DNA from 2 places in the Pantoea sp. X-Soil-ISGK-421 genome. Region 1 is predicted to be linked to the other one. Evidence: predicted binding sites of a transcription regulator. Region 1 holds the regulator's gene; the other holds the start of a gene.
The links. The regulator ArgR, encoded in region 1, controls arginine synthesis, uptake and breakdown. The targets are predictions, from matches to a motif close to ANTGAATAAAAATACANT.

Region 1 (15,466 bases):
GGGGAACGTAAAACGCCAAGGCTGGCATGTTCCGGCAGACGTTTATGCAACGGCGTAATGCCGCGCAGCTGCTGCAGGACTTTGACGGCGACGTCATAGCCTACACGCTGTGAATGACCGAACTGCAAATCCAGCACGGCCTGGCTGAGATAGGGATCGGCCTGGCTGTTCGCCAGCAGATCGCCTGCGCCGCCCAGCAGCTCAGATTGTTTCTCTTTCTGTTCCAGCCAGTTAGCCATTTCGTTATTGGCACGACGGTTAGACAGCACCCAAACCGATGCGCCCGTGGCGGAATGGTTGGGCGCGGCGTCGGCGTGAATGGATACCAGCAGATTCGCGTTCTCTTTACGCGCCACTTCAGAGCGGCCCATCACCGAAATGAAATAGTCGCCGTTACGCGTCAGCACCGGTTTAAACATCGGATCTTGATCCATCAGTGCCTTCAACTTACGTGCAATCGAAATGGTGACATTCTTCTCGTGCAAACCGCGCTGGCCGGAGGCGCCGGGATCCTGACCGCCGTGTCCGGCATCAATCGCCACAATCACCACATCGTTGCGGCTTAACGCTCCACCGGGACGCACGGTGGTATTGCTGCTGCTGACGGCAGTAACCTGATTGGCATTGAACGGATTGCCCTGACTGCTGCTCGGGCTCTGGCTTTCACGTGCCGTGGTCACGGGTGCTGCGGCGGTGCGTTTCGCTGGCTGAGTGCCGCGGATGGTGAACACCACGCGATAATGATTGCCATCACGCTGCGTGCTGGCGCGCGTCTGCGCTGGCTGCGTCAGTTCGAACACCAAACGCAGGCTTTGCTTGTCCTTCGGCTGACTGTGGCGAATGCGCTGCACAATATTTTCGCCGCTAAAATTCAACGGCAAGCCTTTAATCGCGCCGCTTTGACGGATATCCAGCACCACGCGGTTGGGATTATGCAGCGGGAAAAAGCCATACACTGGCTGACCATTAAAGCTCAGCGTGACGGTGGCCTGGCTATCGCCATTCTCAACTTTGATATCAGATAACGTGGCAGACAACGCCGAGGCAGAAAACAGGCACAACAAGCCCAGTACAATGATTTTCATCCGTGACATCATGCCGGATCCCTGCCTTGCTCGAATTGGTTTAACAGCGCGTCGCCCGTCGTGGAAACCGCGCTAATTTCAGCTTCACGCGCCGCGTCAACATAGCGCAAGGTCAACGCTAAATCAGGCTCAGGCAATACGCCGGTGCCCTGTTGTGGCCACTCCACCAGACAGAGCGCATCCCCCGTGAAGTAATCGCGGATGCCCATGAACTCCAGCTCTTCGGGATCGGCAAGACGATAAAGATCGAAATGGTACAGCGTGCGAGATCCGAGCTCGTAGGGTTCGACCAGCGTATAAGTTGGGCTTTTAACATTGCCTTGATGGCCGAGCGCCTGCAGAAAACCACGGCTAAAGGTGGTCTTACCGGCACCCAGATCGCCATAAAGATAGATCACCAGCGCGCTGTTGCAGACGCGCGCCAATTGCGCACCCAGATTCAGGGTTGCCGCCTCATCGGGCAAAGGGATAACACAGGTTTTCATGCTTTATTGTTGGATCATCTCTGGATTAACAAACTGCCATAGCAGCTCGAACAAATCAGTGGCTAACATGCCCCGAGTACCGCGCTGACGCGCGACGGCATCGGCTGTTGCCCCATGCGCGACACAGCCTGCAAAGGCTGCATCAAGTAATGTCAGTTTTTGGCCTAGCAGAGCGGCAATCATTCCGCTCAGCACATCGCCCATTCCGCCGGACGCCATGCCCGCATTGCCAACATCGGCAATGGCGATATCACCCGCTGCACTGGCAATCACCGTGCCCGCGCCTTTCAGTACTACCACGCCACCGTAGCGTTTCACCAAGGCGCGCGCAGCATGTAAGCGATCACTTTCAATCTCGCTGGTTTTCACCCCAAGTAAGCGCGCGGCTTCGCCTGGATGCGGCGTAATGATGCGATTCTGACGGTTATCCTGCTTGATTGCCAGCAGGTTAAGCGCATCCGCATCCCAAAGCATCGGCTTTTCACTGGCCGCGATCTTTTTCAGTGCCTTCTGAGCCCAATCGCGCTGGCCGAGCCCCGGTCCAACGGCGATCACATCCGCCCACTCCAGCGCCTGGTCAAGGCGTTCATCGGTGAGCGCATCAACCATTAACTCCGGTCTCGCGGTGAGAATCGGGCCAATATTATCTTCATGCGTCAGCACACGCACAAGCCCGGCGCCTGTTCGCAGCGCGGCTTCGCCGGTCATACGAATCGCACCCGCCGTACCGCTATCGCCGCCGACGACTAACAGCCGGCCTTGATCGCCTTTGTGTGAGGTAGCACGACGCGGTTTAAGCCAGCGCGCTAAATCCGCGGCGCCATAGCGTGAAATCGGCGCCTGTGCTGCGGCAAGGAACGGTGACAAGCCCAACTCATGGTTATGCAGTACACCAATGTAATCGCGCGCCTTGCCGGTCAGTTGGCCCGGTTTCAGCGTAATCATGCTCAGCGTGTGATCAGCAATGACCGTCTCACCGGGCGTCGTGCCGTTAGCCGCCACTAAACCGGAGGGGATATCGATTGCCAGTACCGGTGCGGTATGCGTGTTGATGAGAGTAATGAGGCGATCGTAAGGCGCCGCAGGCGCACGATTTAGGCCGGTGCCGAGCAGCGCATCAACAATGACATCAACCTGCTCCGGCCAGGCCGAATCCGCCGCATGAATTACGCCACCCGCCGCCAGCCACGCGTCTTGCGCCTGCTGCGCCTCTTCTGGCAAGGCTTTGCTGCCTTCACAGGCCAGCAGCGTTACGTTCAATCCTGCCGCCTGGGCCAGCCGCGCGACCACATAACCATCGCCGCCGTTATTGCCATGCCCGCACAGGACCAACCAATGCTGCGACTGAGGCCACAGTTGGCGGGCTAATTCGTAGCTGGCTTGTCCAGCACGCTGCATCAGCTCGAACAGCGTTAGGCCCAGGCTATCAGCGGCATCGCGTTCCAGCTGTGCCATCGCCTGCGCAGGCCAGACAGAGTGTGTTAAACTGCACGCGTTTGCATCAATTGCCTGGTTTCTCATGTCATATCCTCTCGATCTTCAACAGCTCGCTCAACATATTAAACAATGGGGACGCGACCTCGGTTTCCAACAGGTGGGTATTTGCGATACCGATCTGAGCGCCGAAGAGCCCAAACTGCAGGCGTGGCTGGATAAGCAGTATCACGGCGAGATGGATTGGATGGCGCGCCACGGCATGATGCGCGCGCGGCCACATGAACTGCTGCCCGGCACGCTGCGCGTGATCAGCGTACGCATGAACTACCTTCCTGCCAAAGCCGCCTTTGCCAGCACGTTGAAAAATCCTCAGCTGGGCTATGTAAGCCGCTATGCACTGGGCCGCGACTACCACAAAGTATTACGCAATCGACTGAAAAAGCTTGGAGAAATGATTCAGGCGCATTGTGGCGAGCTCAATTTTCGCCCGTTCGTCGATTCCGCGCCAATTCTCGAACGCCCGATAGCCGCTAAAGCAGGGTTAGGCTGGACCGGCAAACATTCGCTCATCCTTAACCGTGAAGCCGGTTCATGGTTCTTTCTCGGCGAACTGCTGATTGATTTGCCGTTACCGGTGGATCAGCCACAGGAAGAACAGTGTGGACGCTGTGTCGCCTGCATGACCATCTGCCCCACTGCCGCTATCGTCGAACCTTACGTCGTCGATGCGCGTCGCTGCATCTCCTATCTCACCATCGAGTTGGAAGGCGCAATCCCAGAAGAGTTCCGTCCGTTAATGGGTAATCGGATTTATGGCTGCGACGATTGCCAGCTGATTTGCCCGTGGAATCGTTACGGCCAGTTAACCGATGAAGACGATTTTTCACCGCGCGCGGTGCTGCATGCGCCGCCGCTCACCGATCTGTTCAAATGGGATGAAGCCAAATTTCTGCGCATCACCGAAGGTTCAGCGATTCGGCGCATTGGGCATTTACGCTGGTTGCGCAATATTGCGGTGGCATTGGGCAATGCGCCTTGGGCAGAAGAAAATATGGCGGCATTAGAATTGCGGAGCGGCGAACATCCCCTGCTTGATGAACATATTGAATGGGCGATTGCACAGCAGTTGCAGAAACGCGCGGCGCAGGCGGTTGAGGTGCAGCCAGCGAAGAAACAGCGACTGGTGCGCGCGGTCGAAAAAGGCCTGCCACGTGATGCGTGATTGAGCAGTCGCACAGGATAAAACTCTTTTCCACATGCTGTGAATAAAATTATCCAACTGAATAGTGACGGAGATCGTAATTTCGTCTAAAGGGGAAGATTACAGACTGAAATACGTTTAACTAATTATAAATCAATTAGTTAACCGATTATTGTAAATATTCACGTCGTGTTTAACGCGCAGGGGTTTGTCCAGAGCTTGTGGATAACTCTGTTCAAAACAGTTTTAAAGAACGGGGAAAACGCCGTCAGAACCTTGCAGGCACATTGTGGATAACCTGTAAGATAACTGCATCAGACATCAGCATTATCGGTACTCGCGAGGCGTGCAAAATTTCCAGAAAAAAACGATGTCGCATGCGATCAAAAAAGATCTGCAGCAGTTTTAATTCTGATTGCGCCTTAGGGCAAATAACATTAGTGAATATAAAAAAATTGGAGCGGGAAACGAGACTCGAACTCGCGACCCCGACCTTGGCAAGGTCGTGCTCTACCAACTGAGCTATTCCCGCATAATCTTCGTATTTTAGTCTGCTACTGCGTTGGCTGCCTTCACTTACCCTTGTCACTTACTGATGTAAGCGCCGAGGGATTCGTTCAGTTGCCGCCTTGTTGTAAACTAAAATACTTGATTCTGACTCTTCGTATTTTTGTCACAACAATCACGCTAACGACTAAATCCGTGATTTGGATGGTTAACTACAAACTCTGGAGCGGGAAACGAGACTCGAACTCGCGACCCCGACCTTGGCAAGGTCGTGCTCTACCAACTGAGCTATTCCCGCATTAGAGGTTTACTGCTTAACGAAAGTTTGGAGCGGGAAACGAGACTCGAACTCGCGACCCCGACCTTGGCAAGGTCGTGCTCTACCAACTGAGCTATTCCCGCATAATCTTCGCCTGTTTATTTGCTGCTGCGTTGGCTGCCTTCACTCGCACAGGTCACTTACTTAAGTAAGCTCGCTGTGACTCGTTCAGTTGCCGTCTTGCATCAAATGAACATGCTCGATTCTGTCTTTCGTTACAAACTTTGCTGCTCCGTCCCGCATGAATTTCTTCACCGGTACGGGGTGCGCATTATACGAGAAATCCTTTCAGTCGCAAGAGTCTAAAAGCAAAATTTTGCGCTTTCCGCGCGTTCGCTGCTTTTATCGACAACCTGATGATTTCCTGCGCACCCGCGGAGGTTAAAGCTGCAGGAAGTGCTCGCGATAGTAAGCCAACTCGGCGACAGACTCACGAATATCATCCAGTGCCTGATGGCTGCCGGACTTTTTGAAGCCTGGCAAGATATCCGGTTTCCAGCGGCGCGCCAGCTCTTTCAGCGTGCTGACGTCGAGATAGCGATAGTGGAAATAGGCTTCCAGTTCAGGCATGTACTTGAACAGGAAACGACGATCCTGACCAATACTGTTGCCGCAAATCGGCGAGGTATTCGCCGGCACCCACTGTTTCAGGAATTCAATAGTGGCCCGTTCCGCGGCACGATCGTCATGCTCGCTGGCTTTGACTCGCGCCACCAAACCGCTATTGGTATGCGTGCGCACGTTCCAGTCATCCATCAACGCGAGCTGCTCGTCCGATTGATGCACTGCGAATACCGGACCTTCTGCGAGGATGTTAAGGTTGGCATCGGTCACGATAGTGGCGATCTCAATAATGCGATCGCGTTCCGGATCCAATCCGGTCATTTCGAGGTCGATCCAAATCAGGTTGTTTTCATTTCCAGCTGTCATGCGTTTCCCGCCTGTTGCCAAAGTCGTCATTAAACTCATTTCAGGTGTATCATAGACGTTTTGCCCAGCAGGGCGAAACCTGGCGAAAGCCGTGAGAGGATGCGTGAGTAAAAACAAACTGTCGAAAGGTCAACAACGCCGCGTAAGCGCCAACCATCAGCGTCGTCTGCAGCAACGGAGTGATAAGCCGGAGCCGGATGATAGCCTGTTTGGAGAAGCGGCTGATGGCGTGGTGATCAGCCGTTTCGGCATGCACGCAGACGTGGAAGATAGCGAGGGCGTTGTGCATCGCTGTAACATCCGCCGTACTCTTCGCTCGCTGGTAACGGGCGATCGCGTATTGTGGCGCGTGGCGATTGGTGGCGGTAAAGGGATTGTCGAAGCGGTACACGATCGCAAAACGGTGCTAACGCGTCCAGACTTCTATGACGGCGTGAAACCGATCGCTGCCAACATCGATCAGATCATCATCGTTTCAGCGATCCTGCCGGAACTGTCGCTTAACATCATCGATCGCTATCTGGTCGCGAGCGAAACGCTCGGCATTGAGCCCTTGCTGGTGCTGAACAAAACCGATCTTTTGGATGCCGAAGGACGGGCGTTTGTTGATGAGCAGATGGAGATTTATCGCAACATTGGTTATCGCGTGTTGATGGTTTCCAGCCACGCTAAAAATGGGTTGGTTGAACTGGAAAGTGCCTTAACCGGTCGCGTCAGCATCTTTGCCGGTCAATCTGGCGTGGGCAAATCGAGCCTGTTAAATAACCTGCTTGGCCTGGATGTGGCGGCTGAAATTCTGACCAACGATGTGTCGAATGTTTCCGGCCTGGGTCAACACACCACCACTGCTTCACGTCTCTATCACTTCCCAGCGGGCGGTGATGTGATCGATTCCCCAGGCGTACGTGAGTTTGGTTTATGGCATCTTGAACCGGAACAGGTAACGCGCGGATTTGTCGAATTCCGTGAATTTCTCGGCAGTTGCCGCTTCCGCGACTGTAAGCATGATACCGATCCTGGCTGCGCCATCCGCGAAGCGGTAGAAGAAGGCAAGATTGATGTCTCCCGCTTCGATAACTACCACCGAATTCTTGAGAGTATGGCGCAGGTAAAGACGCGTAAAAACTTTTCCTCCGACGCAGATTAAGCAGTACAACGGCACATTCGCCAATGCACTGGGGCGCTGCTACAATCCGCCCCCCTTTTTGTTAACAATACGTCATTAAGCCAGGAGGCAACGGTGTTTGATCGTTTTAAACTCGGCCTGAATCATATTTTGCCCAAAAAAGGGCTCACCGAACTCGCCGGTTGGGGCGCCAGCCGTCGTGGTGGCTGGCTCACGAAAGCGGTCATCGACATCTTCGTCTGGTACTACAACGTGGATATGGCGGAAGCCAGCAAGCCACATACCAGCAGCTACCGCACCTTCAATGATTTCTTCGTGCGTCCGTTAAAAGAGGGCGCGCGTCCCATCGATCCTGACGCCACGTTACTGGCGCTGCCAGCCGATGGCGCGATCAGCCAGCTGGGCCGCATTGCCGGCGATCAGATCTTCCAGGCCAAAGGCCACACTTACAGCCTGCAAGCGCTGCTGGCCGGTAACGACGATCTGGCGGATCAGTTCCACGACGGCGAGTTTGTTACCACTTACCTTGCCCCGCGTGATTATCACCGCGTCCATATGCCGTGTAACGGCGTCCTGCGCGAAATGACCTATGTGCCCGGCGATCTCTACTCAGTAAACCCGCTGACCGCGCGTAACATCCCCAATTTGTTTGCGCGTAACGAACGCGTGATCTGCGTATTTGACACCGATCATGGCCCGATGGTGCAGATCCTTGTCGGCGCGACCATTGTTGGCAGCATCGAAACCGTGTGGGCGGGCACCGTAACGCCACCGCGCGAAGGGGTGATCAAACGCTGGCGCTATCCGTCTGCCGATCATGATGGCGCGGTAGTGCTGCTGAAAGGCCAGGAAATGGGTCGCTTTAAGTTGGGTTCTACAGTCATCAACCTATTTGCACCTAAACGTGTGAAGTTGGCTGAAAGCCTTGAAGCCGAAAGTAAAACCCGCCTCGGTCAGCCGCTGGCCATCGCCCTGCCTCAGCCTGGCGACAGCGTCTCACTTAGCAAATAATCCGGAATCTTTCCCGTGCGTGTTTTCCTCTTCCTCCTGCTGAGCCTTGTGCTCAGCAGTTCTGTCTTTGCCGCTAGCGTTCCGCAATCCAGTCAGCTCAAGCAAGAACTGGATGTGGCTAAATCCGCGAAAAGCTCCCCCGCGCAAACCGAACAGGTTCAGGCGCTGGAAGCAGCGATAAATTTCCTAAACGAGCGCGATGAGTCGCTGGAGCGCGCAAAGCAGTATCAACAGGTGATCGATGATTTCCCGCGGCTCGCGCGCGAACTTCGTCAGCAGATCGCCACGCTTACCGACAACAGTAAATCGGTACGCAGCAATATGAGCAGCGCCGAGCTGGATCAAGAGTTGTTGCAGGTGAGCAGCCAGCTGCTGGAGGAAGGCCGCCAGGCACAGCAAGAGCAGGATCGCGCCCGCGAGATCAGCGATTCACTGTCGCAGCTGCCGCAGCAGCAAACGGATGCACGTCGCGCGATGACCGAAAGCGATCGCCGCGCGCAGAGTTCCTCGACGGCGACCACGCCGTTGGCGCAGGCGCAGATTTACGCGCGTCAGGCAGAAAATGCCGCCAATAAAGCGCGCGTGGACGAGTTAGAGCTGGCACAGCTCTCGGCGAATAATCGTCAGGAACTGGCGCGCATGCGCGCTGAAGTGCATCAGCGTAAAGCCACCCAGCTGGATAACTATCTGCAGGCGCTGCGCAATCAGCTGAATAATCAGCGCCAGCGTGAAGCGGAGCTGGCGCTGGAGCGTACCGAGCAACTGGCAGAAAACAGCGGCGACCTGCCGAGTTCGATCAGCGATCAGTTTCGCGTTAACCGCGAACTCTCCGCCGACCTCAATCAGCAAGCGCAGCGCATGGATTTAGTCGCTTCGCAGCAGCGTTTGGCCACCAATCAGACCCTGCAGGTGCGTCAGGCATTGAGCACGCTGCGCGAGCAGTCGCAATGGCTGGGGGCGTCAAATCTGTTAGGTGAAGCTTTGCGCGCTCAGGTGGCGCGTCTGCCAGAGATGCCGAAGTCTCAGCAGATTGACAGCGAAATGGGCCAGCTGCGCGTGCAACGCCTGCATTATGAAGATCTGTTAGAGCGCCAGCAGGATCTGCGCAAAGCCAGGCAAGATGACGGCACGCCATTCAGCAGCGATCAGGTGCGCATCCTTGAAGCGCAACTCAAAACCCAACGCGAGCTGTTGAATTCCCTGATTTCCGGTTGCGATACGCTGATTCTGGAAATCACCAAGCTTAAAGTTTCCAATACGCAGCTGCAGGATGCCCTCGCCGAAGTAAAAGATGCGACCCATCGCTATCTCTTCTGGACCGCCGACGTCAACACCATCAGCCTGAATTTCCCGGTTGAGATGGCGCAGGATCTTAAGCGTCTGCTGTCGCTGGATACCGCCGGCCAGCTCGGCAAAGCGCTGGCGATGATGTTCACCAATCGCGAAACCGTGTTGCCCATTATTGGCGCGGTTTTGCTGGTTGGCTTCAGCATCAGCTCACGCCGCCACTACAACGCTTTTATGGAGCGCTCTGCCAGCCGCGTCGGTAAAGTGACACAGGACCGCTTTAGCCTGACGCTGCGCACGGTATTTTGGTCGATCCTGGTGGCGGTGCCGCTGCCGGTGCTGTGGGCCGCGCTTGGCTACGGTTTGCAACATGCCTGGCCTTATCCGTTTGCCGTGGCGATTGGCGATGGCATTACCGCTACGCTGCCGCTGCTGTGGGCCTTTATGATCAGCGCCGCGTTTGCCCGTCCCGATGGCTTGTTTGTGGTGCACTTCCGCTGGCCGCAAGCGCGTGTAGCGCGTGCGATGCGCTATTACTCGCTGTCCGTTGGGCTGATTGTGCCGCTAATCATGTTGCTGATCGCCTTTGCGAATCTCGACGATCCGCAATTCTCAGGCACGCTGGGACGCGTGTGCTTCATCCTGATTTGTGGCGCACTGAGTATCGTTACCGTCAGCCTGAAACGCGCCGGAATTCCGCTGTATCTGGATAAAGAGGGCAACGGCGATAACTTCGTAAACCGCATTTTGTGGAACCTGATGATTGCCCTGCCGCTGGTGGCTGCCCTCGCCTCTTGCATCGGTTATCTCGCCACCGCGCAAGCGCTGCTGGCGCGCCTGGAAACGTCAGTGGGGATTTGGTTCTTCCTGTTGGTGGTGTATCACATCATCCGCCGCTGGATGCTGATTCAGCGCCGCCGCATCGCCTTTGACCGTGCGCGTCAGCGACGTGCCGATATGCTGGCCAACCGCGCGCGCAGTGAAGAAGAGAAAGAGCAATCAACACCCGTGAATGCCGACACCATTGAGATTGAAGAACCCAGTATTGATCTCGATGAGATCAGCGCGCAGTCGCTGCGGCTGGTGCGTTCAATCCTGACGCTGATTGCGCTGGTTTCAGTGATTGTGCTGTGGTCAGAAATTCACTCCGCGTTTAGCTTCCTCGATAACATTCCGCTGTGGAATGCCAGCACCACCATTCAGGGCGTTGATAGCGTGCAGGCGATTACGCTGGGTGCGGTGCTGATTGCGATTCTGGTGCTGATTATCACCACCCAGCTGGTGCGTAATATGCCTGCTCTGCTGGAGCTGGCGCTGTTACAGCATCTCAGCCTGGCGCCGGGCACCGGCTACGCCATTACCACCTTGACCAAATATGCGTTGATGCTGATTGGCGGCTTGATTGGCTTCTCAATGATGGGCATTGAGTGGTCGAAGCTGCAATGGCTGGTTGCCGCGTTAGGTCTGGGTTTGGGCTTCGGTATGCAGGAGATTTTCGCCAACTTTATCTCCGGCCTGATCATCCTGTTCGAGAAACCGATCCGTATCGGCGATACCGTGACCATTCGCGATCTGACAGGTAGCATCACCCGCATCAACACGCGCGCCACCACTATTACCGATTGGGACCGCAAAGAGATCATCGTGCCGAACAAAGCTTTCATTACGGAGCAGTTCGTGAACTGGTCGCTGTCGGATTCGGTCACACGCGTGGTGCTGACAATTCCGGCGCCGGCCAGAGTCAACAGCGATGAAGTGACTAACATTCTTAAGCAGGCGGCCGACCGCTGCACCTACGTGCTCGATATGCCAGCGCCGGATGTGTTCCTGGTCGATTTGCAGCAAGGTATTCAGCTGTTTGAACTGCGGGTGCATGCGGCAGAGATGGGACATCGTATGCCGCTGCGCCATGAGCTGCATCAGCTGATTCTGCGCGGCTTTGAGGAGCACGGCATTGAGATGCCGTTCCCACCGTTCCAGGTACGCATGGAGACGCTAGGAAAGCAAAACCCTGCGAGCAACGGTGCGCCCGCCAATAAGACCTTCAAATCTGGCGGATTATAAAAACAAAACGCCCGGCATCAGCCGGGCGTTTTTGATTACCGCTCAGTGTTTATCACTTCACAAACTCTTCGCCCTGCGCGATATCTTTCTTCAGCGTTTCCAACATACCGTTCAGCGCCTGCTGTTCGAAGGCACTGAGCGTCCCCAGCGGACGGCGTTCGACGATGCCGTTTTTACCCAGCAGCAGCGGCTGCGAGAAGAAGCGGGCATATTCGCCATCGCCTTCCACATATGCGCACTCCACCACATTGGCTTCACCTTGCAGGGCGCGAATCAATGACAGGCCAAAACGCGCCGCCGCTTGTCCCATCGACAGCGTCGCCGATCCGCCGCCGGCTTTGGCTTCGACTACTTCGGTGCCCGCGTTCTGAATACGTTTGGTGAGATCCGCCACTTCCTGCTCGCTGAAGCTCACGCCTTTCACCTGCGACAGCAGCGGGAGGATAGTAACGCCTGAATGCCCGCCTACTACCGGCACTTCAATCTCGTTAGGCTGCTTGCCTTTCAGCGCCGCGACAAAGGTATTGGCGCGGATGATATCAAGGGTAGAAACGCCAAACAGGCGATTCTTATCATATACGCCGGCTTTCTTCAGCACTTCAGCCGCAATGGCCACCGTGGTGTTCACCGGATTGGTGATGACGCCAATCAGGGCTTTCGGCGCGGTGCTCGCCACCTGTTCGATCAGGTTACGCACGATGCCGGCGTTGACGTTAAACAGATCGGCGCGATCCATGCCCGGTTTACGCGCCACGCCAGCAGAAATCAGTACTACATCGGCACCCTGCAGCGCAGGTGTGGCATCTTCACCGCTGAAGCCTTCCACGGTGACTGCCGTAGGAATGTGGCTGAGGTCAACCGCCACGCCGGGCGTGACCGGGGCGATATCATAAAGTGTGAGAGCTGAGCCTGCGGGTAATTGCGTTTTAAGCAGTAGTGCGAGCGCCTGGCCAATACCACCAGCGGCACCGAGAACGGCAACTTTCATCCTGAACTCCTTATTAAGGTGGGGCAGAGATATGCCGAAAATCCATCAGGTTACGAGTTTAATCAACTTCTCAGGCGATAGCGACTAAACCTGTCGCGCACTTAACACTACGCCGCAATCGGCTCCCGAGACATCTCCACTTCAGAAGTCGCCTGAATGATACATTCGCAGCCAGAACACAATGGACGGCAATGATCATCGATATAGTTGTTACCACATCAATAATATAACAACTTCGCAACCTTCGCTTTGCGCGCCCACCCGCGATTTTGGTGCAACATAATATTCTGTTATTATGCCCGCCCCGCAGGTCATTACCGCGATTCTCTTATCAGACTTATTGCATAAAAATTCATCTAAATGCATAATAATTTATCTGCCGTGGGCCTGTTGCCCTCTGCAACCCTCTTTTTATTGGTAGCTTATGCGAAACCCATCGAAACAAGACGACTTGATTAAGGCGTTTAAAGCCTTATTGAAGGAAGAGAAATTCAGCTCCCAGGGCGAAATCGTGCAGGCGCTGCAGGAAGACGGCTTCGAGAATATCAATCAGTCCAAAGTTTCTCGTATGCTGACCAAGTTCGGCGCAGTACGTACCCGCAACGCCAAGATGGAGATGGTTTATTGCCTGCCTGCTGAACTCGGCGTACCCACCACCACCAGCCCTCTGAAGAATCTGGTGCTGGATATCGATTACAACGATGCGTTAGTGGTGATTCATACCAGTCCGGGTGCAGCACAGCTGATTGCTCGCCTGCTGGATTCTCTCGGCAAAGCAGAAGGGATTCTCGGCACCATCGCCGGTGATGACACCATCTTTATTACGCCCGCGCGCACCTTCTCGGTGAAACAGCTACACGATGCTGTACTGGTTTTATTCGAACAAGAGCTATAAAAATCTGCTGATTACCGGCGGATCTGCTGTCGGTAATCCCAATCCTCCCGCATGCTTCGTAACCAATCTGTTACAAATCCCTTTGTAAATAATAAGTTATCCATATGCCCAGCGGTTCTTTTCACTTCTGTAGATTGGTACGACCTTTGCCCCTGCTTAACTCAACGCGCTATTTTACACTGCTTTACTTATAGTGATTAGTGTCATTAGCTCCCCATAGCGTACTCGCTAGCGAGATCAACCATGATCTTTCGCACTAAAAGATAATTTGATGTAGATCATTGTTTTTGCTTTGAAATACACCCAGCTGGTTAATGTTTGGGCGTTTTTTATAACTCTTGGTTCTAAAAAAGTGCCATAAGGATAAAGAATTACAACCAAACATTATTAGCTAGATATTAATTTCGTGAGTGATTAGATCTATACTTAGTTTCGTGATGCAAATCACACGAAAGAAAAAGATAAAAATAGACGACGAGGAAAAATATCATGACCGTTAAAACTACTATCGCAACACTAAGCATTCTCTCTGCCCTGTCATTTGGTGCTTTTGCAGCAGATTCTATTAATGCCGAGCAGGCAGCGAATCTGCAACCCGCAGGCACTATCAGCGTCAGCGGCGTGGGCGGTTCACCTATGGATATTCGTCAGCAGCTAAACGATAAAGCCGATCAGCAAGGTGCTAAAGCGTACCGCGTGATCGAGGCGAATAACGGTGACAACTATCACGTTACCGCTGAACTGTACAAATAAGTTACTGATTCAGGACGCAATGTGAACGGTGACCCGTTTGAGACGCACTTGCCTCTCAGGTTACCGAACCCAATTTCAGGAGAGTGAATCATGAAAACCAAATTTACTGTCGCAGTGCTGGGCCTGGCTTCTGTACTTTCTTTCGGCGCAGGCGCCGCAAGTCTGGTTTCTAACCAACAGGCCGAACAGCTGCAATCCTTGAACCAAACCATCAGCGTGAGCGGTGTTGACGGCGACCAAACCAACGTTCGTCAGGCACTGTCACAGAAAGCTGACGCTCAGGGTGCCAGCCATTACCGCATCATTGAGAGCAACCGTGGCGATACTTTCCACGTCACTGCTGAACTGTACAAATAATCACTAATCGAACGTCCGGCGCCTTAAGAGTGCCAGGCAATAGATCGACGACCCGCCCACCCATTTCTGCCGCAGGTTGTTGATTAAATGAGGAGAAAATTATGAAAATCAAAACAACCATCGCAACTGCTAGCCTGCTTTCCCTGTTCGCCTTTGGTGCTTCTGCAGCACAACTGGTGACTGAAGAACAGGCGCAGAATCTGCAACCTACCGGCAGCACTGTATCAATTAGCGGAACCGGCGGTTCACCAATGGATTATCGCGCTGAGCTTTCTCAAAAAGCCGATGCGCAAGGCGCCAGCGCTTATAAAGTGATTGAAGCCAAAACCGGCGACAGTTATCACCTGACCGCTGAGCTATATAAGTAATTCCTCGTCAATTAAGACGAACCCTTTGGCCCCGCTCGCCGGGGCCCTTTTTTACTTAACGTTGAAGCGGAGCTGGCCTTCCAGCTCCTCTTCTGCTTCATCAAATAACAGGATCAATGCGCCATACCGGCGTTTCTGCCCTTTCCCGAGATTTACAAATTCAATGTCCAGCGGCAACGGCAGTTGCTCACCCACCAGCGCGTCCCAAAGATCGTCCAGATCGTTGATAGCGAGATCGGTTAGCGCAAAACGATCGCTAAACTGTCGATAAAAATGGGCTTGATCGACAATCTCGTCGAAATCGAAACGCTCGGTTCTCATCATGACGCCCTCTTAGTTGTCGCGGCTAGCTTAGTCCGCCGAGGTGCAGCGCTTTCACTTCCAGATACTCTTCCATCCCCAACACCGAACCTTCGCGTCCCAATCCTGACTCTTTTATGCCACCAAACGGTGCCAGTTCAGTCGATACTGCACATTCATTAATGCCGATCATGCCCGCTTCCAGCGCCGCCGATACGCGGAACACACGCTGAAGATTCTGGGTGTAGAAATATGCTGCCAGGCCAAACTCGGTATTATTGGCGCGTTCAATCACATCGGCTTCATCGTCGAAGCGGAAGCACGCCGCAACCGGACCAAACGTCTCTTCCTGT
Region 2 (15,466 bases), 300 kb from region 1:
GCCTTTCTCGACGGTTACCGTCACGTTTTCTGGCTGATCGGGCGCTTCCAGCGGATCAACGGTCCACACCCAGCAATCTTTGTTTGGTGCATTGGCTGGGCTTTCCAGCACGCCGCCTTCGGTAGAGATGTGCCATGCGTTCTCATCACGGCTGTAGATTTTTTCCAGCGACGCGGTGGTCGGGATATTGCGCTCTTTCAGGTAATCCAGCAGCGCTTCACGCGAACGCAGGTTCCATTCACGCCATGGCGCAACCACTTTCAGCTGGGGTGCCAGCGCGGTGTAGGTGGTTTCGAAACGCACCTGATCGTTACCTTTACCGGTTGCGCCGTGGCACAGCGCATCTGCGCCCACTTTCAGTGCCAGCTCAACCTGGGCTTTAGCGATGATTGGACGCGCCATTGAGGTACCCAGCAGGTAAGTGCCTTCGTACAGGGCGCCGGTCTGCAGTACCGGATAAACGTATTCGCTGATGAACTCTTCACGCAGGTCAACTACGTGGCACTCAGAAGCACCTGACTGCAGCGCTTTCTTCTCAACGCCTTCCAGATCGCCACGTTCCTGGCCGATATCCGCCACAAACGCCACCACTTCACAGCCGCCGTAGTTCTCTTTCAACCATGGAATGATGGCGGAAGTATCGAGGCCGCCTGAGTAGGCCAGAACGATTTTTTTGATGTTTTGCGTGCTCATGTCTTAATCCTTGATTATGCGAGAATCCGGGTGCCAATCGACACGCCGTTGAAAAGGGTTGGCAGTTGTTCAGCATGACGCCAGCTGGCGATATCCACCGGGCGACCGAGCGTACGTGCCGCATCAAGCGCCGCATTCACTTTCACGATCATGCCATCGGTAATAATGCCCTGGGCGATCAGCTGTTCCGCTTTCGCGGCGGTCATCTCTTCGATGCGCTGACCTTTGCCGTCGAGAATACCGCTGACGTCAGACAACAGCACTAAATCGGCACCGAGGGTCGCGGCCAGCGCGGTCGCAGCCTGGTCGGCATTGACGTTCATCAACGCGCCGCCGTCGGTGATGCCAATTGAGCTGATGACCGGCATGTAGCCCGCGGCCAGCAACGTATTCACCAACGCCGGATTACCTGGCGTGGCGTTGCCAACGTGTCCCAGCTCTTCATCGAACTGCGCAACATTGACCAAACCGGCATCGCCCAGGCACAAACCCACTGCGCCGATGCCATATTTCTTCGCCCACGCCAGCAGCGTTTTGTTGGCGGTACCGGCTAACGCACCGGTAATAATGTCAATCTGATCGGCTGGCGTCACGCGCAAACCGTTCTTCTTTTTCACCGGCAGCGCGAGCTTCTTCATCAGCTCGTCCACCACGCAACCGCCGCCGTGCACAATGATCAGCGGACGCTGATGTTCATTGCGATACGCCAGCAGGGCATCAAACAGACGGGCCAGCGCTTCTTCGCTATCCAGCAGCACGCCACCCAGTTTAATGATTAATGGATTCATTGCGTTATCCGTTGGTTAAATCAGAGACAGCGTTTCGGGGAAGCCGAAACGAATGTTCAAACACTGAACCGCCTGCGATGAGGCACCTTTCAGCAAGTTATCTTCGGCAGCGACCACAATCAGGTGTTCACCTTGCATGGCGAAGCCGATGTCGCAGAACGGCAAACCGACCACCGCTTTCAGCGCCGGAACACCTTTGTCATACACGCGCACCAGCGGCTTGTCGTGGTAAGCGTGATGGAAGGCATCGGCGACATCCTGCTGCGTCACGCCCGCTTTCAGGCGGCAGGTGGTGGTCGACAAAATACCGCGCGGGAAGCTGCCCAGATGTGGCGTGAAGATCACTGGCGTGCCGAGATGCGCCACGATTTCCGGATGATGACGGTGATTAAACAGGCCGTAAGGCTGCAAGCTCACTTCACAGAAGCTGGTCGCCACATTGGCTTTACGCCCTGCGCCGCTTACGCCGCTAGTGGCATTGATCACCGGCCACTGTGCATCGTTAAGCAGGCCCGCTGCGATCAGCGGTTTCAGCGACAGCTGTGCTGCGGTTGGGTAGCAACCCGGCACCGCAACCAGTTCCGCATCTTTAATTTTGTCGTGCTGCCATTCAGCCAGGCCGTAAACCGCCTTGTCCAGCCAATCCTGATGCTGATGGCTGAAACCGTAATATTGCGTATAAAAAGCATCGTCGTTGACGCGGAACGCGCCGGAGAGATCAAACACCACGCAACCTGCTTTAAGGAATTCGGGTGCCAGATCGTGGCTGACTTCGTGGGCCGTGGCGAGAAATACCACATCCACTTTATCGGCCCATTCAGCGGCATCGCTCAACGGCTGCAACGGTAAATCAACAATGCCTTTGAGCTGCGGATGCAAATCCGACAATAACTTTCCGGCATCCGGGCTTTGCGCTGAAACCGCCAAAGCGGTTATGTTCATATGCGGATGGCGATTCAGGTAGGTGGCAAGCTCTACGCCAGCGTAACCACTGGCACCAACGATCAGCGTATTCAACATCAGGCTGTATACCTTATTACAGTCACACGTATCGGGTCGCGGCCTTGCCCCGTTGCCCAGAATGCCGTTTGCAGAAGATTTGATGCTTCACATGCAAGCGACGTTATTGTATTTTTATTCACTATTAATGCATGAATATTGATACATCCTAACCCAAGGACCGTCAACAGTGAAGACAAAATTACCACCTTTTATCGAACTCTACCGCCAGTTGATTGCCACGCCATCAATCAGCGCAACCGACAGCGCACTGGATCAGAGTAATGAAACTTTAATCAATTTGCTGGCCGGCTGGTTCCGCGATATTGGCTTCAGTGTAGAAGTGCAGCCGGTGCCTGGCACGCGGCATAAATTCAACATGCTGGCACGCAGTGGATTGGGCGCAGGCGGTCTGTTACTCGCCGGTCATACCGACACCGTGCCTTACGATGATGGCCGCTGGACGCGCGATCCCTTTACGCTGACAGAACATGACAACAAGCTATACGGCTTGGGCACCGCCGATATGAAAGGCTTCTTCGCCTTTATTCTGGATGCGCTGCGTGACGTTGACGTGACCAAACTTAGCAAGCCGCTCTACATCCTCGCCACTGCCGATGAAGAGACCACCATGGCGGGCGCGAAGTATTTCTCTGAATCAACCCAGTTGCGTCCAGATTGCGCCATCATCGGCGAGCCCACCTCGCTCAAGCCGGTGCGCGCTCATAAAGGTCATCTGTCGAATGTGATTCGTATTCAGGGACAATCAGGCCACTCCAGCGACCCATCGCGCGGCGTGAACGCCATTGAGCTGATGCATGAATCCATCACTCAGCTTATGCAGCTGCGTAACACCCTGAAAGAACGTTACAACCACGATGGTTTTGCCATTCCGTATCCAACCATGAACTTTGGCCATATTCACGGTGGCGACGCGGCCAACCGCATCTGCGCCTGCTGTGAGCTGCACATGGATATTCGTCCGCTGCCGGGCTTAACCCTGAGCGATTTAGATGGTCTGCTGAATGACGCGCTGGCGCCGGTCAGCGCGCGCTGGCCAGGACGTTTAACCGTGGGCGAGCTGCATCCGCCGATTCCAGGCTACGAATGCCCGGCCGATCATGAGCTGGTGCAAGTGGTGGAGAAGTTGCTGGGCGTGCCAACTGAAGTGGTGAACTATTGCACCGAAGCGCCTTTTATCCAGCAATTGTGCCCAACGCTGGTTTTAGGCCCGGGATCGATCAATCAAGCCCACCAGCCAGATGAGTTTATTGATACTGCATTTATCAAGCCGACTCATGCGCTTATCACCCAAGTCGTGCAGCATTTTTGTCATTGATGAGCAACAGATGGGGCATTTCACTGTTAAATCAGCAAATTGCCCCGTCATTGTTCGGGATTTGATAATAAGAATAACTTATCTCGCTTCGCTGCAAGCAAATTCTTTGAATTTCCGTCATTTAGCAGCACATTTACGCAGATTTAAGGCAATTGACGTGCAGGAAGATACGTGGCTAGATAAAAGACGATGTTATGCCCGTGGATAATTCCCGTGGGGATATTTAAAAAGATGATGAGGGTGTCAGGGTCCAATGAACGAACAATATTCCGCAATGCGAAGTAATGTCAGTATGCTCGGCAAACTGCTCGGGGATACGATTAAGGATGCACTAGGAGAGAACATCCTCGACCAGGTGGAGACCATCCGTAAACTCTCTAAGTCATCCCGTGCGGGAAATGACACCCATCGTCAGGAACTGCTGACCACGCTGCAAAATCTGTCGAATGACGAGCTGCTGCCAGTAGCACGTGCGTTTAGCCAGTTCCTTAATCTCACCAACGTGGCTGAACAGTATCAAACCATTTCCCGTAGCGGCGATGGCGCGAACCATCCTGAACTGTTGAAAAAGACCTTTGAGCGTCTGAAACAGCAAGGTGATATCAGCGAAGCGGCTATCCGCCAATCGATTGAAGAGCTGTCACTGGAACTGGTGCTGACTGCGCACCCCACCGAAATTACCCGCCGCACACTGATTCACATGCTGGGCGAAGTGAATAGCTGTTTGCAGCAGCTCGATCACAGCGATATCTCTGACTACGAGCGTACGCAAGTAATGCGCCGTCTGCGTCAGCTGGTGGCGCAAGCCTGGCATACTGACGAAATCCGCAAATATCGCCCAACGCCAATCGATGAAGCCAAATGGGGCTTTGCCGTGGTGGAAAACAGCCTGTGGCAAGGCGTGCCAGCTTTCCTGCGTGAGTTGAACGAACAAGTCGAAGAGAGCTTTGGCATCAAGCTGCCGGTCGATTTCGTGCCGATTAAGTTTACGTCCTGGATGGGCGGCGACCGTGACGGTAACCCGAACGTCACCGCGCCGATTACCCGCCATGCGATGCAGTTGAGTCGCTGGAAAGCCGCAGACCTGTTCCTGCGTGATATCGGCGTGCTGGTTTCTGAGCTGTCGATGTCCGAGTGTAGCGACGAAGTGCGCGAGCTATGCGGCGATCCCGAAGCGCTGGAGCCTTATCGTATGGTGCTCAAACGTATCCGCAGCCAGCTGATGACCACGCAAGCCTATCTGGGCCGTCGTCTTAAAGGTGAGCGCCTGCCGCGTCCAGCCGATCTGCTGGTTTCTAACGATCAGCTGTGGGATCCGCTGTTTGCGATCTATCAATCTCTGCAACAGTGCGGCATGGGCATCATCGCCAATGGCCAGCTGCTGGATACGCTGCGCCGCGTGAAATGTTTCGGCGTGCCATTAGTGCGTATTGATATCCGCCAGGAGAGCACCCGCCATACTCAGGCAATTGCGGAAGTGACGCGCTATCTCGGCCTTGGTGATTACGAAAGCTGGTCAGAAGCCGATAAACAAGCCTTCCTGATTCGCGAACTGAATTCTAAACGTCCGCTGTTGCCGCATCAGTGGGAACCCGGTGATGAGACGCGCGAAGTGCTCGATACCTGCAAAGTGGTGGCCGAAGCGCCGCAGGGTTCGATTGCCTCCTACGTGATCTCAATGGCAAAAACGCCGTCGGACGTGCTGGCGGTACATCTGCTGCTGAAAGAAGCCGGTATTCCTTACGCAATGCCGGTGGCGCCGCTGTTTGAAACCCTTGATGACCTGAACAACGCCAACGACGTGATGACCCAATTGCTGAGCATCGATTGGTATCGTGGCTTTATCAATGGCAAACAGATGGTGATGATTGGCTATTCTGACTCGGCGAAAGATGCCGGTGTGATGGCGGCCAGCTGGGCGCAATATCAGGCGCAGGACGCGCTAATCAAAACGTGTGAGAGCGCGGGCATCACGCTAACGCTGTTCCACGGACGCGGCGGCTCAATCGGTCGTGGCGGCGCGCCAGCCCATGCCGCGCTGTTATCACAACCGCCGGGCAGCCTGAAAGGTGGCCTGCGCGTCACCGAACAGGGCGAGATGATTCGCTTCAAATACGGTCTGCCAGAAGTCACCATCGCCAGCCTGTCGCTGTACACTGGCGCCATCCTGGAAGCCAACCTGCTGCCACCGCCGGAACCTAAACGCGAATGGCAGGAGATCATGAACGGTCTTTCGGCGCACTCTTGCGCGATGTATCGCGGTTATGTGCGTGAAAATCCGGACTTCGTGCCCTATTTCCGCTCGGCCACGCCAGAACAGGAGCTGGGCAAACTGCCGCTGGGCTCACGTCCGGCTAAGCGTCGCCCAACCGGCGGTGTGGAATCGTTGCGTGCCATTCCGTGGATTTTCGCCTGGACGCAGAACCGCCTCATGCTGCCAGCCTGGCTCGGTGCCGGTGCTGCGCTGCAAAAAGCGATGGATGAAGGTCATCAGGATGAACTGGAAACCATGTGCCGCGACTGGCCGTTCTTCTCAACGCGCCTGGGTATGCTGGAGATGGTATTCTCGAAAGCCGATTTGTGGCTGGCAGAGTACTACGATCAGCGTCTGGTGGATAAATCACTGTGGCCGCTTGGCAAACAGTTACGCGATCAACTGGATGCAGATATCAAAGCGGTGCTGACCATCGCCAACGATGCGCATCTGATGGCTGACCAACCGTGGATTGCCGAATCTATCGCGCTGCGAAACGTCTATACCGATCCGCTGAACGTGTTGCAGGCTGAACTGCTGCATCGTTCGCGTGCCCAGGAAGAGCGTGGTGATGAGCCGGATGCACGCGTTGAGCAAGCGCTGATGGTGACCATCGCAGGTGTTGCAGCAGGTATGCGTAATACCGGTTAATCTACTGACATAATGTGAAAAAGGAGCCCTCTGGCTCCTTTTTTGTAGGGTCGCTATTTATGGCGACCGGGTACATTACACATTAATTGCCGGACGCACGCCCAGCGTGTGGCAAATGGCGTAACTCAACTCGGCGCGGTTCAACGTATAGAAATGGAAATCCTTCACGCCTTCGCGCGACAGGATTTTCACCATGTCCATGGCGACGCTCGCGCCGACCATTTTGCGCGTTTCCGGATCGTTATCCAGACCTTCAAACATTGCGCTCATCCAGCCCGGCACACGCACGTTAGTCATGGTGGCGAAGCGTTGTAGCTGCTTGAAGTTAGAAACCGGCAAAATGCCCGGCACGATTTCCACATCAATACCCGTTGCAACACAGCGATCGCGAAAGCGCAGATAGCTTTCAACGTCGAAGAAGAACTGCGTGATCGCGCGGTTAGCACCGGCATCAATTTTACGCTTCAGGTTAATCAGATCAGCCTGCGCGCTTTTCGCTTCGGGATGCACTTCGGGATAGGCCGCGACAGAGATATCGAAATCGCCAACGTCTTTCAGCAGTTCAACCAGATCGGAACCGTACATTTCCGGTTTACCGCTGCCCGGCGGTAAATCCCCGCGCAGTGCCACGATATGACGAATGCCGCTATCCCAGTAATCACGTGCGATCCCCCGCAGCTCATCGCGTGTAGCATCTATGCAGGTCAGATGAGGTGCCGCTTCCAGACCGGTACGATCTTTAATGCCTTTAATGATGCTGTGCGTACGATCGCGCTCGCCCGAGTTGGCGCCGTAGGTCACGGAGACGAATTTAGGTTTCAGGCTGCTCAGTCGATCAATTGAGCTCCACAGAGTTTCTTCCATTTCGCTGGTACGTGGCGGGAAAAATTCGAAAGAGACATTAATTTGCCCATTTAGCTCAGCCAGGCTCTGGTTCAACGCTTCGCGTTGATTGGCGTGAAAGAAACTCATCCTGATTACCTCGTCATCACATATCGGTTATTTTGCGGACCGTGAACATCCATACGTTTAGACGTCCAGATGCACAAAATGAACGATTAGCGCGCTAGCGTCAACAGAAAATTAATGAACAGGCGTGACAAATCTTCATTCAAGATGAACGCTTTTCATGATGCGTGGGAAAGTCAAAGAAGCAGACGGACGATGCCGTCTGCAAAGTCAGGCAGGTTACAGCAGTTGTGCGAGGCGGTTGATATCCGATTGCAGCGCGCCTGCCGTGACGTCACGGCCCGCGCCCGGTCCACGAATCACCAGTGGATTATCGCGATACCAGCGGCTTTCGATGGCAAACACGTTATCGCACGGCAGCAACGCGGCCAATGGATGCTCTGGACGCACGGCCTCCACACCAACGCGTGCTTTGCCGTTGGCATCAAAACGTGCCACGTAACGCAGTACCAAACCCATCTCCTGCGCCGCTTCCAGACGCTGCAGCATCTGGTCATTCAGCTCGTCGGCGTTTTCGAAGAAGTGATCAATCGACTCCCCTTCGCAAATGGATGGCACCAACGATTCAACCCGCACCTGATCGGGCTCGATATCGTAGCCCGCCTCACGCGCCAGGATCACCAGTTTGCGCATCACATCCTGTCCGGATAAATCAACACGCGGATCCGGTTCGGTCAAGCCTTGTTGCCACGCCTGATCGACCAATTCGCTAAACGGCACCGTGCCGTCAAATTGCAGGAACAGCCAGGACAGCGTGCCAGAGAAAATCCCGCTAATTGATAAAATGCTATCGCCGCTTTCACGCAAATCGCGCACCGTATGATTGACCGGTAAACCGGCGCCCACGGTGGCGTTGTACAACCAATGACGACCGGTTTTGGCGAAAGCATCACGCACCTGACGCCAGCTCTGGCCGCTTGACGCACCGGCAACCTTGTTGGCGCTGATGACGTGGAAGCCGTGACTGGCGAAGTCGTGATACTGCTGCGCCAGCTGCTCGCTGGCGGTGACGTCCAGCACCACTAAATCATCGAACGGGTGCGCACGCATCCACAGGAACAGCGACTCTTCATCACGCTCGACCGCTTCATCATCAAAGAACGCCAACGCGCGGCTGGCTTCCAGACCGTCGTAGCTCAACAAACTGCGGTTGCTGTCTGCGACGCCCGCCAGCACATACTCAAATCCCGTGCGTGCTGACAGTGATTCCTGCTCGCGAGCAAACAACTCCAGCCAGCGTGAACCGATGTTACCTTTACCGAACAGCATCAGGCCAATACGTTTCTCGGCGCGAAACAGCGACTGATGCAGTCCCTGAATCAGATGCTGCGTCGGGCCAACGCGCAGTACCGCCACGATGCTGATGTGATCTTCAGACTGCCAGACAAACTCCACCGGCTGATCTTTGATCTGCTGCCAGAAGCGATGGCTGTGTAGCGGATTACGCGTCACGCCCGCACCCACCAGCGCCACTAGCGCTAAGCCGTCGCGCAATTGCAGATGGCCCGGCAGTGCGGCGTCCTGCAGCAGATTGAAGGCGCTATTCACCACTTCCGAGGTATAACACAGCTGCAGCAGACGACGATCGGGATGAACACCGATTGCCAGCGGACGCAGCTGCGCGCGCTTCAGCAGCAAATCGATCTCTTTCTGCTGCGTTTTGAAATCGTGATTAGCGGGAATCTCAATCTCTACCAGACACACATCATCATGGCTGGTGACGATACGCGCACCGGTGCCGGAGGCCAGCACGCGCTCGATGCGCGTCGAGCCCTGCTCCGGTTGATAGCTGCAACGCAGCTGTAAATCGATATCGCTATTGGATACCGGCTGCAAGGTGCGGGTGTGCAGCACCGGTGCCGCCAGACGCGCCAGTTCGCTGGCCTCATCCAGACGCAGCAGCGGCAGCAGGCACGCATCAGAGACTTTACGTGGATCGGCGCTGTAGACGCCCGCCACATCGCTCCAGATAGTCACGCGACCCACACCCGCCAGCGCACCAATCTGTGTAGCGGAGTAGTCAGAACCGTTACGACCCAGCAATACCGTTTCACCGGCTTCGCTACGGCTGATAAATCCGGTTACCACCAGGCGTTTATGCGGATGCTGCGCCAACAGCGCCTGCAGCAGCGGCCAGGATTTACCTTCATCAACCTGTGGCTGCGCGGCGCGTTCAGCGCGCAGGAAGTCACGCGCATCCAGCCAGGCTGCTTCAATTTCCCGCTGGCTCAACACGGCGGCCATCAAGCGCGCTGACCAGATTTCACCGTGTCCCACCACTTCGGCATACACCGCATCGGTGATGGTGCCATCAAGCAGCGCGGCCAGTCTTTCCAGATCGCGTATAAAGGAAGACGTCAGGGTTTCGGCATATTCAGCAGGCAACAGCGCAGCAATTAACTCGCTGTGAAAACGGCGTAAAGCCTGTTGCACCTGATGGGCAGATAAGCGATCGCTCTGGCTCAATTTCAGCCAGCTGATCAACTGGTTAGTCGTGCTGCCTGCGGCAGAGACCACCATTAAGTCGCCAGGCTGGCTGTAATCCGCCATGATGCTGGCCACGCGTTGATAGCAACGTGCGTCGGCCAGGCTACTGCCACCAAATTTATGCAACTGCTTGATCGGCGTTCCCGCGCCTACTGAACTCGTCATGGTTACTCCTCGGCTGCGATCCGGAATGCATTATCCAGATCGGCAATTAAATCTTCGTGATCTTCAATCCCAACAGAAATACGCAGCAGTGTTTCAGAAATTCCCGCTGCCGCGCGCGCTTCTGCAGACATGCCCGCATGCGTCATGGTCGCGGTATGTGAAATCAAACTCTCTACGCCGCCGAGCGATTCGGCCAGCGTGAACAGCTGCAGCGCTTTCAGGAAGCGGCGCAGGCGAGCCTCATCGGCATCGATTTCGAAACTCAACATGGCACCAAAGCCACGCTGCTGACGTACCGCAAACTCATGTCCGGCATTTTCCGGCAGAGAAGGATGATACAGTTTTTTCACCAGCGGTTGTTGCTTCAGGTAATCAACTATCGCCAGTGCGTTGCGTTGTGCAGCGGCGATACGCGGGGATAATGTGCGTAAACCACGCAGCAGCAGGTAGCTATCAAACGCTGCGCCGGTTACGCCAATATTATTCGCCCACCACGCCAGATCGGTGGCCATCGCCGGATCTTTCGAAATCACCGCGCCCGCCACCACATCAGAGTGGCCGTTCAGATATTTGGTGCAGGAGTGAACCACCAAATCGGCACCCAGCGCCAGCGGGTTTTGCAGTGCCGGGCTGAGGAATGTGTTGTCCACCACGCTGATCGCGCCGGCGTCGCGCGCCGCGGCGCAAATGCTGGCAATATCAACCACACGCAGCAGCGGATTGCTTGGGCTCTCAACCAGCACCAGCTTTGGCTTCTCGGCTAACGCCGCGGCCAGCGCCGCTTTATCACCCTGATCAACAAACTTCACGCGATACGCGCCACGTTTGCTCAGGCTATCGAACAGACGATAGCTGCCGCCGTAGCAATCGTGGGGAGCTACGAGCAAATCGCCTGGCTTCAGGAACACGGTTGTCACCAGATGAATCGCTGACATGCCGGTATTCGTTAATACCGCGCCTGCACCACCTTCTAACTCCGCTAGCGCGCGCTGAACCACATCACGCGTTGGATTACCACGTCGCGAATAGTCATGCGCACGCGGTTCATTGAAGTCGAGAAAGTTATAGGTGCTGGAGAGATGAATCGGTGGGACAACGCAGCCATATTGCTCGTCATCATTCAAACCGCTGCGTACTGCGATGGTTGCCTGTTTACGCGTCATGGTGCTTACTGTTCCTGAAGAATAAAGAAGAGCAACAGCATAACATTCAGCACATAGACGTCAATACATCTGGACATCTAAATGTCTTTGCGTATAGATTGAGCAAATCATTAATAACCGCTAAAATTGTCCGTCATCGCCTGGTGTTCAGCGCGCTTTCCTTGGCAGAAGCGGTGCTCAAGCATAAAACCTGCAGTTTAAGGGGTCAGGCATCGAAAAATCGGGCATAATCAACGGATTTCCCCATATTCAACTTTTATTGATTAAGGTAACCCATGGCTGAATGGAACGGCGAATATATCAGCCCTTACGCTGAACATGGTAAGAAGAGCGAGCAGGTCAAGAAAATCACAGTTTCTATCCCGCTGAAAGTGCTGAAGATTTTAACAGACGAGCGTACCCGCCGTCAGGTGAATAACCTGCGTCACGCCACCAACAGCGAACTGCTGTGTGAAGCCTTTTTGCATGCTTTCACCGGGCAGCCTCTGCCGAACGATGTTGATTTGCGTAAAGAACGCAGCGATGAGATTCCGGAAGAAGCGAAACAGATTATGCGTGAGATGGGCATCGATCCCGATAGCTGGGAATACTGAAGCCAGAAATAAAAAAACCCAGCCGAAGCTGGGTTTTTTCTTGCATCCGAATCGCGAGGATTCGACGGCAAATAATCTTATTTCTTGGTTGCTGGCACGCTGAAACGCTTGTTGAAGCGATCTACACGGCCACCGGTGTCAGCTACACGCTGCTTACCAGTGTAGAACGGGTGGCATTTGCCGCACACGTCCAGGTTCAGACCAGAAGCCATGGTTGAACGGGTGTTGATCACGTTACCGCAAGAGCAAGTCATGGTTACTGCTTCGTACTTAGGGTGAATACCTTGTTTCATGGGAGAACCTCATAAAAGGCCGTGTCGCTCTCCGTGCCAGGCTCAGCCTGCACAGCACCACACGCGGTTGAACATTAAGTGTATGCTCCGACGAGCGATCTCATCGAAGGCGGCATAGTATACAGAAATTAACCACTTTTAGCAAATCACTGCTGTAGATTCCCGCTCAAGGTAGCAACGTGTACACTACTTCTCCTTATTTCTTCGAGCCGGATAGAGATTCCCATGCCCGTTGTTCAGGTTGCCCTGCCCGTTCCGCTACCTCGCCTGTTTGATTACTTGCTGCCGACCGATGCGCCGCAGCCGGTGGCGGGCGCACGCGTGAATGTGCCGTTCGGCAATCGCAAAATGATCGGTATTGTGGTCGGCACGCGTGAGACCAGCGATCTCCCGCTGACGCAGCTCAAGCAGATAGACAGCGTGCTCGACAATCACAGTCTGTTCTCGCCCGCGCTATGGCGCATTTTGCACTGGGCCGCGCACTACTATCATTCGCCGCTGGGTGAAGTGCTCAGCCATGCGCTGCCGGTGCTGCTACGTCAGGGTAAACCCGCGCAGGAAGCGCCGCTGTGGCAATGGGTCATTAATGATGCTGGCCGCGAAGTGGCGATGGAGAGCCTGAAGCGCGCGCCGAAACAGCAGCAAGCGCTGGCGATGCTGCGTCAGCGACCACTGTATCGCCATCAGGTCAGCGAACACGATTTTACCGATGCCGCGCTACAAGCGTTGCGGGCAAAAGGCTTGTGCGAGTTGCGTGAACATACGCCGCAGATGCACGACTGGCGCACCAGCTTTGCCGTAAAAGGTGAACGCCTGCGCCTGAATACCGATCAGGCGATGGCGGTGGGCGCGATGCGTAGCGAAGACGATCACTATGCGCCATGGTTGCTCGCCGGTATTACCGGTTCTGGTAAAACTGAGGTGTATCTCAGCGTGTTAGAGAACGTGCTGGCACGCGGCAAGCAGGCGCTGGTGCTGGTGCCGGAAATCGGACTGACGCCACAAACCATCGCCCGCTTCCGCGAGCGCTTTGATGCGCCGATTGATGTGCTGCACTCGGCACTGAATGATAGCGAACGCCTTGCCGTCTGGCTGCGCGCGCGCAGTGGTGAAACCGCGATTGTTATCGGTACACGTTCAGCATTGTTCACGCCGCTGGCGCGTCCCGGCGTGATCATCATTGATGAAGAGCACGACAGCTCGTACAAACAGCAGGAAGGCTGGCGCTATCAGGCGCGCGATCTGGCGGTGTTCCGCGCCCATGAAGAAGACATTCCGATTGTGATGGGTTCGGCCACGCCCGCGCTGGAAACCCTGCACAACGTGCGCGTGGGCAAATATCGCCAGCTTAATCTCACCAAACGCGCGGGCAATGCCAAACCAGCGCTACAGCAGCTGATCGATCTTAAAGGCCAGCAGCTGAAAGGCGGATTAGCGCCGGCGCTGCTCGGCAAAATGCGCCAGCATCTGCAAGCCGATAATCAGGTATTGCTGTTCCTTAACCGTCGCGGCTTCTCGCCGGCGCTGATGTGCCATGATTGCGGCTGGCTGGCGGAATGTCAGCGCTGCGATAGCTATTACACGCTGCATCAGAACCATCGCCAGCTGCGCTGCCACCATTGTGACAGCCAGCGTCCGCTGCCGAATCAATGCCCGGGCTGTGGTTCAACGCATTTGATGCCGGTTGGTGTGGGCACCGAACAGCTGGAACAGCAGCTTGGCACGCTGTTCCCCGGCGTGCCGGTATCTCGTATCGATCGCGACACCACCAGCCGCAAAGGTGCGCTGGAGCAGCATCTGGCCGATGTACATCGCGGCGGTGCGCGCATTCTGGTAGGCACGCAAATGCTGGCGAAGGGCCATCACTTCCCGGATGTCACGCTGGTGTCGCTGCTGGATGTTGATGGCGCGCTGTTCTCGGCCGATTTCCGCGCCGCTGAGCGTTTCGCACAGCTGTATACCCAGGTTGCAGGCCGTGCGGGTCGCGCCGGTAAACAGGGCGAAGTGTTGCTGCAAACCCATCATCCAGACCATCCGCTGCTGCAAACTTTGCTGCACCGCGGCTATTTCGCTTTTGCCGATCAAACGCTGCTGGAGCGCCAGTCGGTGCAACTGCCACCGTGGACCAGCCACGCGCTGTTCCGCGCCGAGGATATGGATAATCAACAGGCAGCAGAATTCCTCACTCAACTGCGTAATTTGCTGGAAGCCAGCCCGTTAAAAGATGACGCGATGTGGCTGATGGGGCCGGTTCCGGCATTGGCTCCGAAGCGCAGCGGCCGCTGGCGCTGGCAGCTGCTGTTGCAACATCCTTCACGAAAACGTTTGCAACAGTTGCTGAGCGGATCGCTGCCGCTCATCGCCACGTTGCCCGCCGCGCGCAAAGTGAAATGGACGCTGGATATCGACCCCACCGAGAGTTAAGCCGCGCCACATCTGCGAGCCAGATCGAAAAAAGTCGCACAAGTCACAATTTTTATGCAAATTAAGTAACAACCCGGCACGACCTTGGGTTAACAATAGTGCCGACCCGGTTGAAGCCCGGTAATGTCTGAAAATCAATGCGCTGTACCGCGTCAGGAGTTATACGTTGGACCAGAAGCAACCTTCCACCGCCGCCACCATGAAAGATGTGGCCGAGAAAGCAGGCGTTTCCACCGCCACGGTTTCACGTGCGTTGATGAATCCAGAAAAAGTCTCAGCCGCTACCCGGCTCAAAGTTGAAAAAGCCGTAATTGCCGTGGGCTATGCGCCGCACGGTTTGGCGCGCAATGCTAAACGCGGGGAAACGCAAACCATTCTGGTGATTGTGCCGGACATCTGCGATCCCTTCTTCAGTGAGATCATTCGCGGCGTGGAAGTCACCGCCGCACACGAAGGTTATCTGGTGCTGATTGGCGATTGCGCCCATCAGAATAAACAGGAAAAAACCTTCCTGAATTTAATGCTGACGCGACAAATCGACGGCATGGTGTTGTTAGGTTCACAACTGCCGTTTGACGCTGGCATTGAAGACCAGCGCAACCTGCCGCCCATGGTGATGGGTAACGAATTTGCGCCGGAAATGGCGCT

Region 2: argC (N-acetyl-gamma-glutamyl-phosphate reductase) is a predicted target of ArgR. The motif match lies at 2,607-2,624, and genes of this name have one in related genera.

What each region holds. Positions count from the first base shown of each region.
Region 1 covers NZ_AP035979.1:3,633,085-3,648,550, forward strand. The annotation lists gene amiB (N-acetylmuramoyl-L-alanine amidase AmiB) at 1-1,097, opposite strand, end outside; gene tsaE (tRNA (adenosine(37)-N6)-threonylcarbamoyltransferase complex ATPase subunit type 1 TsaE) at 1,094-1,570, opposite strand; gene nnr (bifunctional ADP-dependent NAD(P)H-hydrate dehydratase/NAD(P)H-hydrate epimerase) at 1,574-3,091, opposite strand; gene queG (tRNA epoxyqueuosine(34) reductase QueG) at 3,090-4,229, shown strand; tRNA gene AC6I8K_RS16735 (tRNA-Gly) at 4,665-4,740, opposite strand; tRNA gene AC6I8K_RS16740 (tRNA-Gly) at 4,938-5,013, opposite strand; tRNA gene AC6I8K_RS16745 (tRNA-Gly) at 5,042-5,117, opposite strand; gene orn (oligoribonuclease) at 5,416-5,964, opposite strand; gene rsgA (small ribosomal subunit biogenesis GTPase RsgA) at 6,068-7,111, shown strand; gene asd (archaetidylserine decarboxylase) at 7,205-8,101, shown strand; gene mscM (miniconductance mechanosensitive channel MscM) at 8,117-11,452, shown strand; gene mdh (malate dehydrogenase) at 11,505-12,440, opposite strand; gene argR (transcriptional regulator ArgR) at 12,865-13,335, shown strand; gene yhcN (peroxide/acid stress response protein YhcN) at 13,825-14,088, shown strand; gene AC6I8K_RS16785 (YdgH/BhsA/McbA-like domain containing protein) at 14,179-14,445, shown strand; gene yhcN (peroxide/acid stress response protein YhcN) at 14,547-14,813, shown strand; gene AC6I8K_RS16795 (barstar family protein) at 14,865-15,134, opposite strand; gene AC6I8K_RS16800 (NAD-dependent succinate-semialdehyde dehydrogenase) at 15,160-15,466, opposite strand, start outside.
Region 2 covers NZ_AP035979.1:3,930,166-3,945,631, forward strand. The annotation lists gene AC6I8K_RS18215 (argininosuccinate synthase) at 1-693, opposite strand, end outside; gene argB (acetylglutamate kinase) at 708-1,481, opposite strand; gene argC (N-acetyl-gamma-glutamyl-phosphate reductase) at 1,497-2,501, opposite strand; gene argE (acetylornithine deacetylase) at 2,671-3,819, shown strand; gene ppc (phosphoenolpyruvate carboxylase) at 4,073-6,724, shown strand; gene metF (methylenetetrahydrofolate reductase) at 6,800-7,696, opposite strand; gene AC6I8K_RS18245 (bifunctional aspartate kinase/homoserine dehydrogenase II) at 7,913-10,345, opposite strand; gene metB (cystathionine gamma-synthase) at 10,348-11,508, opposite strand; gene metJ (met regulon transcriptional regulator MetJ) at 11,784-12,101, shown strand; gene rpmE (50S ribosomal protein L31) at 12,179-12,394, opposite strand; gene priA (primosomal protein N') at 12,620-14,818, shown strand; gene cytR (DNA-binding transcriptional regulator CytR) at 14,985-15,466, shown strand, end outside.